Regions from separate parts of the Denitraticella aggregata genome, predicted to be linked through region 2. Evidence: predicted binding sites of a transcription regulator. Region 2 holds the regulator's gene; the other holds the start of a gene.
The links. The regulator FliA, encoded in region 2, starts transcription of late flagellar genes. The targets are predictions, from matches to a motif close to CTAAAGTTNNNNNNNNNNNNGCCGNTA.
Positions count from the first base shown of each region.

Region 1: a site for FliA is predicted at 1,501-1,527, ahead of motA (flagellar motor stator protein MotA). Genes of this name have one in related genera too.

Region 1 covers NZ_JBLLNL010000009.1:58,324-62,978, reverse strand. The annotation lists gene motB (flagellar motor protein MotB) at 1-558, opposite strand, end outside; gene motA (flagellar motor stator protein MotA) at 562-1,416, opposite strand; gene flhC (flagellar transcriptional regulator FlhC) at 1,580-2,137, opposite strand; gene flhD (flagellar transcriptional regulator FlhD) at 2,142-2,453, opposite strand; gene ACKVEX_RS12030 (NUDIX hydrolase) at 2,745-3,320, shown strand; gene ACKVEX_RS12025 (hypothetical protein) at 3,317-3,526, shown strand; partial or broken gene ACKVEX_RS12020 (hypothetical protein) at 3,570-3,779, shown strand; gene guaD (guanine deaminase) at 3,942-4,655, shown strand, end outside.
Region 2 covers NZ_JBLLNL010000004.1:95,467-100,121, reverse strand. The annotation lists gene parC (DNA topoisomerase IV subunit A) at 1-1,875, shown strand, start outside; gene ACKVEX_RS06965 (RNA polymerase sigma factor FliA) at 2,038-2,802, opposite strand; gene ACKVEX_RS06960 (MinD/ParA family ATP-binding protein) at 2,926-3,729, opposite strand; gene flhF (flagellar biosynthesis protein FlhF) at 3,731-4,655, opposite strand, start outside.

The DNA.
Region 1 (4,655 bases), on a different contig from region 2:
ACTCGCAGTCGCGAACATCGGGCGATTCTGCTCATCTACGAGCTGTATGCGAAGCCCCTCGTTGGTAATGTCCATCAGGATCTGGTTCTGGTAAGGGCGCAGCTCGGGATCGGCCTCGATGATCGCCTCGATCCGCCCCTTCAGATCGATCAGGCGGCCTCGTTCACGCATTTCCGCATCGGGATCGGCGCCCTCGCCGGGTTCTGGATACCGCGCACGGGCGGCATCCAGATTGATCCTGCGGTTCGCATCGACATCGCCACGCTTGACCTGGCCTATCGAGCGGGTCAGATCCTCGCCTCCGCCCGGGATCACGCTGGAGCTGTCACCGGCTCCACTGCCACCGAGCAGCGAGACCTTCAGCGGATTCTGGAAATGGTCGGCGATCCCCTCCAGATCCCCTTGCGCGGTCGAACCGAGCAGCCACATCAACAGGAAGAAGGCCATCATCGCGGTCACGAAATCCGCGTACGCGATCTTCCACGCGCCACCGTGGCCGCCACCGGCCACTTTCCTGATGCGTTTGACGATGATCGGTTGCTGGGTATCGTCGCTCATGACTCACCCCTTGCGGCTCTTGATGTCTTCCTCGAGTTCCAGGAAGGTCGGGCGATCCGACGCATACAGCACCTTGCGCCCGAACTCCACCGCGACCTGCGGCGCATAGCCGTTCATGCTGGCCAGCAGCACCGCCTTGATGCACTGGTAGATCTTGCCGCTCTGTTCGACCCGCTGCTCCAGTTGCCCCGCGAGCGGTTGCACGAAACCGTAGGAGAGCAGAATCCCGAGGAAGGTGCCGACCAGCGCGCCACCGATCATCTTGCCCAGCACCGCCGGTGGTTCACCGACCGAGCCCATCACGTTGACGACGCCCATCACCGCGACCACGATACCGAAGGCCGGCAGCGCATCACCGACCTTGGCCACGACATGCGGCGCAGCGTGCGACTCCTGATGATGCGTTTCGATCTCCAGGTCCATCAGGCCTTCGATCTCGAACGCGTTCAGATTGCCGCCCACCATCATGCGCAGGTAGTCGGTGAGAAACTCCACCGCATGATGATCGGCCATCACGTCGGGGTACTTGGAAAAGATCGGACTCGCATCGGGCTCCTCGATGTCGTTTTCGATCGACATCAACCCTTCCTTGCGCACCTTGGCAAGCAACTCGTAGAGCATCGCGAGCAGGTTCATGTACAGCGTCTTGTCGTAAGGCGAACCCTTGAATGCAGCCGGCAGCGCCGCGAGCGTCGCCTTGATCGCCTTGGAACCGTTGCCGGCGATGAATCCGCCGATCATCAGACCGACGATGGCTACATATTCCAGCGGAACCCACAAGGCCATCAGACTGCCGTGCATCGCATACGTACCCAGCGATGCAAGGAGAACGATGACGTATCCGACAATGACTAGCACGAGGCACCCCTGTCGTCACGCATTCGCGCGACGAAACGCTGATTTGCACATGGCCCGGACAGACCACGCGCCCGCATTTTAGATTAACGTCCCGTGGCGGCGAAACTTGACGAAAAAAAACCGCCTGGTCCAGGCGGCTCGGTTTCATGCGGGTCGAGCGCGCTCAGGCGATCGCCACGCGTCGGGCCGCCCGCGCGACCACGGACCGCTTCTTGCCCTTTCCCGCACGCGATGGCATGTTGCACAGACCGCATACGTATTCCCGGGTCGGATCGTAGGCATGGGCGACGTACTTGCCACTGCAAGACGTGCATGCGGCTAGGTGCAGCAGATCGGCGTCGAAAAACCGCACCAGCGTCCACGCCCGGGTGATGCTGAGTACCGGCTCCATCCGTTGGCTCTCGATCTGATCGAGATACAGGTTGTACGCCTTCAGTACCGAATCCAGATTGCTCAACGTCGCGCGCGCCCTGAAACTGCTGAAGTACGCCATGAACAGCGACGCATGCACGTTCGGCTGCCACGCCAAGAACCAGTCGGTCGAGAACGGCAGCATGCCCTTAGGAGGCGACATGCCGCGCACTTCCTTGTAGATCTTGAGAAGCCGCTCGCGGCTGAGTTGCGTCTCGGCCTCGAGCATCTGCATCCTCGCACCGAGACTGACCATCTCCGCGGCCCGCCGGATGTCTTCAGCTTCCTCGATCACGCTCTTGTTCTTCATGCACTCACTCCTTCGGGGGTCTGCTCGCCGCGATGATAGCGGCATGCATGCTGGCACTGGCCGGATCCCGCCCCTCGCCCGCAAGCAGGCCGACAAGCAGCGGATCATCGAAACGGAAGCTCGGCAACAACATCTGGCTGGTTGCCATCCTGACCAGGCGCGTGCTCGAAAGCCCGATGATCAGATCCGCGACCTCATCACCGATGCCCAGTCTGAGCATCGCCGTCTCGCGATCGTCACGAAGCATCTGCTGAGCCAGCATCAGATACGCAAGGTTCAGCTCCCTGATTTCGTCCTGAAAGTCCCGACGCTTCATTTATCAACCGATATCAGCGGAAACTGATTGGAACTTAAAGTAGATCCTCAAGAAAAGCAAACTCAAGCGTCACCGTCGTGTCAAGCGTGCAACAGTTGCGCCCGAGTGCGTCCGCGGGCACGGGGTTCTCGGGATGACCTTGGCCCGGTTGCGCCCCGACCCCTGCGCTCGCTCCGCTCCGCGCAGTCAGGGCAAGTCGCATGCGCGGCGTCCGGCGCCACGAGGCTGAACCAAACCCGTCCGTGCGGGTCTTGGTAGAATCACTTCATCAACCCTCTTGGCCGGACGACGATGCGCTTCTGTTCAAACTGCGGGTCCACGGTGGTGTTCAGAACGCCGCCCGGAGACACCCTGCCCCGTCACGTCTGCGACGACTGCGGCGAGATCCATTACGTCAACCCGAAGATCGTCGTCGGTGCCATTCCCGAATGGGAGGACCGCATCCTGCTGTGCCGCCGCGCGATCGAGCCCCGCCTGGGGTACTGGACGCTGCCGGCCGGCTTCATGGAGAACGCCGAGACCACGGCGGCCGCGGCCGCGCGGGAGACGCTGGAGGAAGCTTGCGCACGCATCGCAGTCGGGGAGATGTTCTCGCTGATCAACGTGCCGCATATCAGCCAGGTGCATATCGTCTATCGTGCGCAGTTGCTCGACCTGGACTTCAAACCGGGTGAGGAATCGCTGGAGGTGGCGCTGCTCGCAGAGCACGAGATCCCGTGGAACGACATCGCGTTCCGCACGATTTCGCTGACGCTCCGGCGTTACTACGAGGACAAGCACAGCGGCCGCTATCGTTTTCACGCCTGCGATCTGGAAGCGCCGCCTGCGGGCAGTCATTACAACACCCCAGTCACGATCGGCTCGTGAGCCACCCGATCCGCCAGCGGTTCGATCACCAGTGGGTCGAGATCATCCGCTGTCTGCTGCAAGCATCCGAAGCTGCTGATCATGGACGCCTCCCCCTCGGTGCTGATTCCGCAGGAGGTACGCACTGGCGGCTGCTCGGACGCCCCGGGCGCTTCCGCGCGCTGCAACGTTTTATCGATCACATCGAGAAGCACGATCGCGTGTAGGTGTGTCGCCGCGTCCACATCGCCCGGCACTGGATCGTGCAACATCCCTTTCAACCCGACCGTTGAACAAGGAAACAGACAACATGGCAAGTCACGCTACCCCGCCGATGTGTCCGACTGGGCCCGCCGCTCGGTCGATCTTGCCAACGCCCGCCTCGGCGCGCACGCGCTGCATGCGACGGACGATTTCTTCGGCAAGGTCTCACGCATGCTTGACCCTGCTCCGGCCGAATTCCACCCGGGCCGCTTCGACAACGAGATCGCCGCGCTCGGACCGGTCACCGATGTGCGCCAGAACATGATCCCGGACGGCGGCATTTCGCGCCTGCGTCTGTGGGGCAAGGTGGTCCGTTAGCGGCCGCGACGGTATCCCGGACGCCGTCTCGAACTTGCACATGCGCACACCCAGCCGACCATGACCCGACCGAACAGCGCCAGCGCGCCACTACCCGCGATCTGCGCCGTGCGCGGCGAGATCGTGCATTTCCTGGACGATCCGTCCGCTTGCGGTGCGCGGGCGGTGGAGCACTTTGCGGACGGCATGCTGATCGTGCGCGACGGCCTCGTCGCGGAAGTCGGCCCGGCCGATTCCATGCGGGCGAAGCTCGCGGCCGACATCCTGTTGCACGACTACCGCGGCAAGCTGATCCTGCCCGGCTTCGTCGACACGCACATCCACTGCGCGCAGACCGACATCATCGCGAGTCACGGCGAGCAGTTGCTGACCTGGCTCGACAGATACGCCTTCCCGGCCGAGATGCGCTTTGCCGATCCGGCCCATGCCACGGCGGTGGCCGAGTTCTTCTGCGACGAACTGCTGAGGAACGGGACCACCACCGCCATGATCTTCCCGACCGTGCACCCGACGTCGGTCGATGCGCTGTTCTCGTCCGCCCGGGCCCGCCGCGTGCGGCTGATCGCGGGCAAGGTGCTGATGGACCGGAACTGCCCGCAGGCACTGCGCGATACGGCCGAGCGCGGCGACGCCGAATCGCGTGCGCTGATCGAACGCTGGCATGGTCGGGATCGCCTACTGTACGCGGTGACGCCGCGTTTCGCCGCAACCTCGACCCCGGAGCAGATGGCACGCGCCGGTCGGCTCTTTCGCGACATTCCCGGTCTGTACCTG
Region 2 (4,655 bases):
ATCGACCGCGGCACCGTGGATTTCCTGCCCAACTACGACGGCGCCTTCCACGAGCCGCAGTTCCTGCCGGCGCGCCTGCCCTTCGTGCTGCTCAACGGCGCCTCCGGCATCGCGGTCGGCATGGCCACCGAGATCCCGCCGCACAACCTCACCGAAGTCGCCGAGGCGACCTGCCACCTGATCCGCAATCCGGACGCCGGCCTGGACGAGATCCTGCCGCTGCTGCCCGGCCCGGACTACCCGGGCGGCGGCCAGCTGATCTCTACGGCCGACGCGATCCGCGACGCGTACACGAGCGGGCGCGGATCCCTGCGGCTGCGCGCGCGCTGGCATGTCGAGGAGCTCGCGCGCGGCCAGTGGCGGGTCGTCATCGACCAACTGCCGCACGGCGTATCGACCGCGCAGGTACTGTCCGAGATCGAGGCGCTGACCAATCCGCAGCCGCGCGCCGGCAAGAAGGACGTGTCGCAGGAGCAGAAGAACCTGAAGCAGCTGGTGCTCGGCGTGCTCGACGTGGTGCGCGACGAGTCATCGGACAAGGCGCCGGTGCGCATCGTGCTCGAACCGCGCTCCAGCCGTCAGAGCCGCGACGAGTTCATGGCGGTACTGCTCGCGCACACCGCGCTGGAGACATCGGCCTCGATCAACATGACCATGATCGGTCGCGACGGCCGGCCGCAGCAGAAGAACCTGGTCCAGATCCTGCGCGAATGGATCGACTTCCGCTATGTGACGGTCGAGCGCCGCACCCGCCACCGGCTGTCCGAGGTGGACCGCCGCATCCACATCCTCGAAGGCCGCATGATCGCGTTCCTCAGCATCGAGGAAGTGATCCGCGTCATTCGCGAGTCGGACGAACCCAAGCCGGCGCTGATCGCCGCCTTCGGTCTCAGCGACGTGCAGGCCGAGGACATCCTCGAGATCCGGCTGCGCCAGCTGGCCCGCCTGGAAGGCTTCAGGATCGAGAAGGAACTGGCCGAACTGCGCGAGGAGCGCGAGGGCCTGCAGCACATCCTCGACAGCCGTGCCGCGATGACCCGGCTGATCCTGAAGGAGATCCGCGACGACGCGAAGAAGTTCGGCGACGCGCGCCGCACCGTCATCGAGACGGTCGCGCCGGTCGCGCCGGCCGAGATCAGCGTGCCGGACGAACCGGTCACCGTGATCCTGTCGCGCAATGGCTGGATCCGCACCCGCCAGGGCCATGGCATCGCCCCCGAGAGCGTCGCGTACAAGGCCGGCGACCATGCGTTCGCGGTCATCGAGACCCGCACGACCTGGCCGCTGGTCGTCATCGACACGCGCGGCCGCGCCTATACCGTGAAGGTCGCGGAGTTGCCCGGCGGTCGCGGCGACGGCGCCCCGATCACGACGCTGGCCGAGTTCCAGGACGGCGGCAAGCTCGCCCGCGTCGTGTCGGCCACGCCGGACAGCCAATGGCTGTTCGCCAGTTCGGGCGGCTACGGCTTCATCTGCGCGCTGGCCAATGCGACCAGCCGGCAGCGCGCCGGCAAGGCCTTCATGACGCTGGAAAAGGGCGAGAGGGTGCTGGAGCCCGCGCGCGCGAACGGCAACTGGATCGCCGCGGTGTCGGAGAAGGGGCGGATCCTGGTGTTCCCGCGCAGCGAGATGAAGGTGCAGGCGGGCGGACGCGGCGTGATCGTGATGGGGCTGGACGACGGCGAGGCGCTCGCCGCGGTCGCGGTGCCGGCCGACGACGCGACGCTGAAGGTCAGCGGCCTCGGGCGCGGCGGCAAGGCGGTCGAGCTGGAACTCAAGCCGGCACAGCGCGAAGGCCTGCGCCACCGCCGTGCCCGCAAGGGCGTCGCGCTCGCGCGCAGCATCAAGCCAGAGGGGTTATCGACTCGACAATGAGATGGGTGAGCCAGTGGCGCCCCCGGTTTCGCCCTCCCCTTCAAGGGGAGGGTTGGGGTGGGGATGGGGTGCGGCGGTGGTCGTCATGACCCATCCCCCTCCTGGCCTCCCCCTTGAAGGGGGAGGAATAGGTGGAGGATGTGGGATCCCGAACCGACCGCCTCAGGCCGAGCGCTTGGGCGGACGACCGCGACGCGGGGTGGCGGCGGGGGTGCCGGCGCCGTCGCGCATGCGCGCGCGTAGCCGCGCGACCGCCTGACTGTGCAGCTGGCATACGCGCGATTCGGATACGCCCAGCACCTCGCCGATCTCTCGAAGATTGAGCTCTTCGTCGTAGTACAGGCCCATCACGAGCTTCTCGCGCTCGGGCAGGTCGTCGATCGCACGCACCAGCGTACTGCGCATGTTCGCGTCCTCGAGCAGGCCCAGCGGATTGGCGTCCTCGTCGCCCAGGTGTCGCTCGAAGAAACCCTCGCCGTCTGATTCGGAGTAATCCTCGAAATAGACCAGCTGATGGCCACGTGCCTCCTGCAGCATGCGCTGGTATTCGGCGAGCGGCATGTCCAGCGATTCGGCGATGTCGGCCTCGGACGGCGCACGGCCCTGCTGCTGCTCGAGCGTCGTGATCGCGGTCTCGATGCGGCGCATGTCGCGGCGCACGCTGCGTGGCATCCAGTCTTCCTCGCGCAACCCGTCCAGCATCGCGCCGCGGATGCGTTGCACCGCATAGGTCTCGAACTGCGCGCCGAGGCCGTCCTCGTAGCGGCCGATCGCATCGAGCAGGCCGAGCATGCCGTTCTGGATGATGTCGTCCGCCTGCACGCTGGTGGGCAACCTGGCCATCAGGTGGTAGGCGATGCGCTTGACCAGCGGCGCGTAGGCTTCGACCAGATGTGCCTTGTCAAGATTGCCGTCGGAGTCGTACATCCATCTCGCCTGAATCTTCTTGCGGCCGGTGCGCCGAACCCCTCCATTATGCACGATGGAAGCGGAGCTGGGTTCAGCCGGAACGCGGCGGCCCTGAGGCGAATAGAGCATGGTCATGCCGCGCTACCCTGCCCCTCCCGGCTGAAGGTTCGAGTCCGACCGGCCGAGCCCCGCGAGCCTGCGCAGAAAGGCGGCCTCGGGCTCGCGCGGCGACGACGCGGCCGCGTCGCAGGCCAGGCCGGCGCTGAGGTTGTCGCGCTCGATCTCGCCCAGCCAGGCGAGCGGCACGCCGACATGGTTGCGCACCAGCTCGTCCAGCGTCGTGAAGAAGGCCGCCGCGTCGGCACGATCGCGCGCGCGCGACACCGCCACATGCATGGACCCGGCCCCGGCGGCCGCGAGCCGCTTGATGACCTGATAGGCCTCGGTCGCACCCGTGCGGCTCGCCTCGGCCACCAGCAGCCGACGCGGCGCAGCGAAGATGAACGGCGACGGATCCTCCGCCGCGTCGGCGCTCGAATGGATCAGCACGAAGCCGGCATGACGGTGCAGGCTGCGCAGCGCCTCGACCAGCCGTGCGCGCCTTTCATCGTCGAGCAGGGGCAACGCCAGCGCGGCGGCACCAACCGGCACCAGCCCGACCAGGCCCGGCACCGACTGGATCAGCTCCTGCGCCCGGAGCCTGCCGCCCAGCACGCCGAGCAGATCGGCGCCATCGGGCAGATCCAATACATGGGTCAGCGCATCGTCACCGGCCGCCTCGTCCAGCAGCAGCACCCGCTCGGCCTGACCGGCAATCCGGTACGCGGTCTGCACCGCGGTGGCTGCACGATGCGCGCCGGCCGCGTAGAGTGCCACCACCGTGGGCGGCGTGCGGCGGAACAGGCGGCGCAGGCCGGCCGCCTGGTCTTCCATCGAATCGATCATGTCAGCGCCCCTTTCCGCCCGCGGCCAGCATCAGCGCCGCCTCGTCGGCCTTCAACCGCCACGGCGAATCCTCGGGCTTCAGGCGCAGCGCGCGATGCATCAGGTAGCTGCGATTGGGCAGGTGCAGGTCTTCCGGCACGCGCTGGCCGTTGGTCACGTACAGCACCTCCAGCCCGTGTGTGATCGCGGCCCCGATCGCCGGGGCCAACGTGGCCGCCTCGTCCACCTTGGTCAGCACGCATCCGGCCAGATCCGGGCCGCGGTAGGCCTTGACCACGTCGTCCAGCGTGTCGCCGCGCGACGTCGCATTGAGCAGCAATACGCGGCGCACGTTGCCGGCCCCCGTCAGCATCGCGGCCTGCTGCGCGACCATGCGGTCGCGCTGGCTCATGCCGACCGTATCGATCAGCACCATGTGCTTGCCGCGCAGCTCGGCCAGCGTCTGGCGCAGATCGGCCGCATCGCGCACCGGAAACACCGGCACGCCGAGGATGCGTCCGTAGATGCGCAACTGCTCCTGCGCGCCGATGCGGTAGCCGTCGGTGGTGATCAGCGCGAGCTTCTCGGCGCCGTGACGCACGACGCAGCGCGCCGCGATCTTGGCGGTGGTCGTGGTCTTGCCGACCCCGGTGGGCCCGACCAGCGCATACACGCCGCCCTGGTCGATCAGGTCGGCGTCGGACGACATGGCGCGCAAGTCGCGCCCGAGCGCGGCACGCACCTGCTCGTGCGCTTCGTCGATCGAGGCCTGCTCGTCCACCGCCTCGGCCAGCTGGCGCGCGAGCACCGCCGAGAACCCCGCCTCCAGCAGCTCCCCGACGATCTGCGCGCGGGCTGGCGCGTTGCGGCGCGTCTCCCCCCATGCGAAGCCGGCGAGCTGGCGCTCGATCATGCCGCGTATGCCGGCAAGTTCGGTCATCAATTGG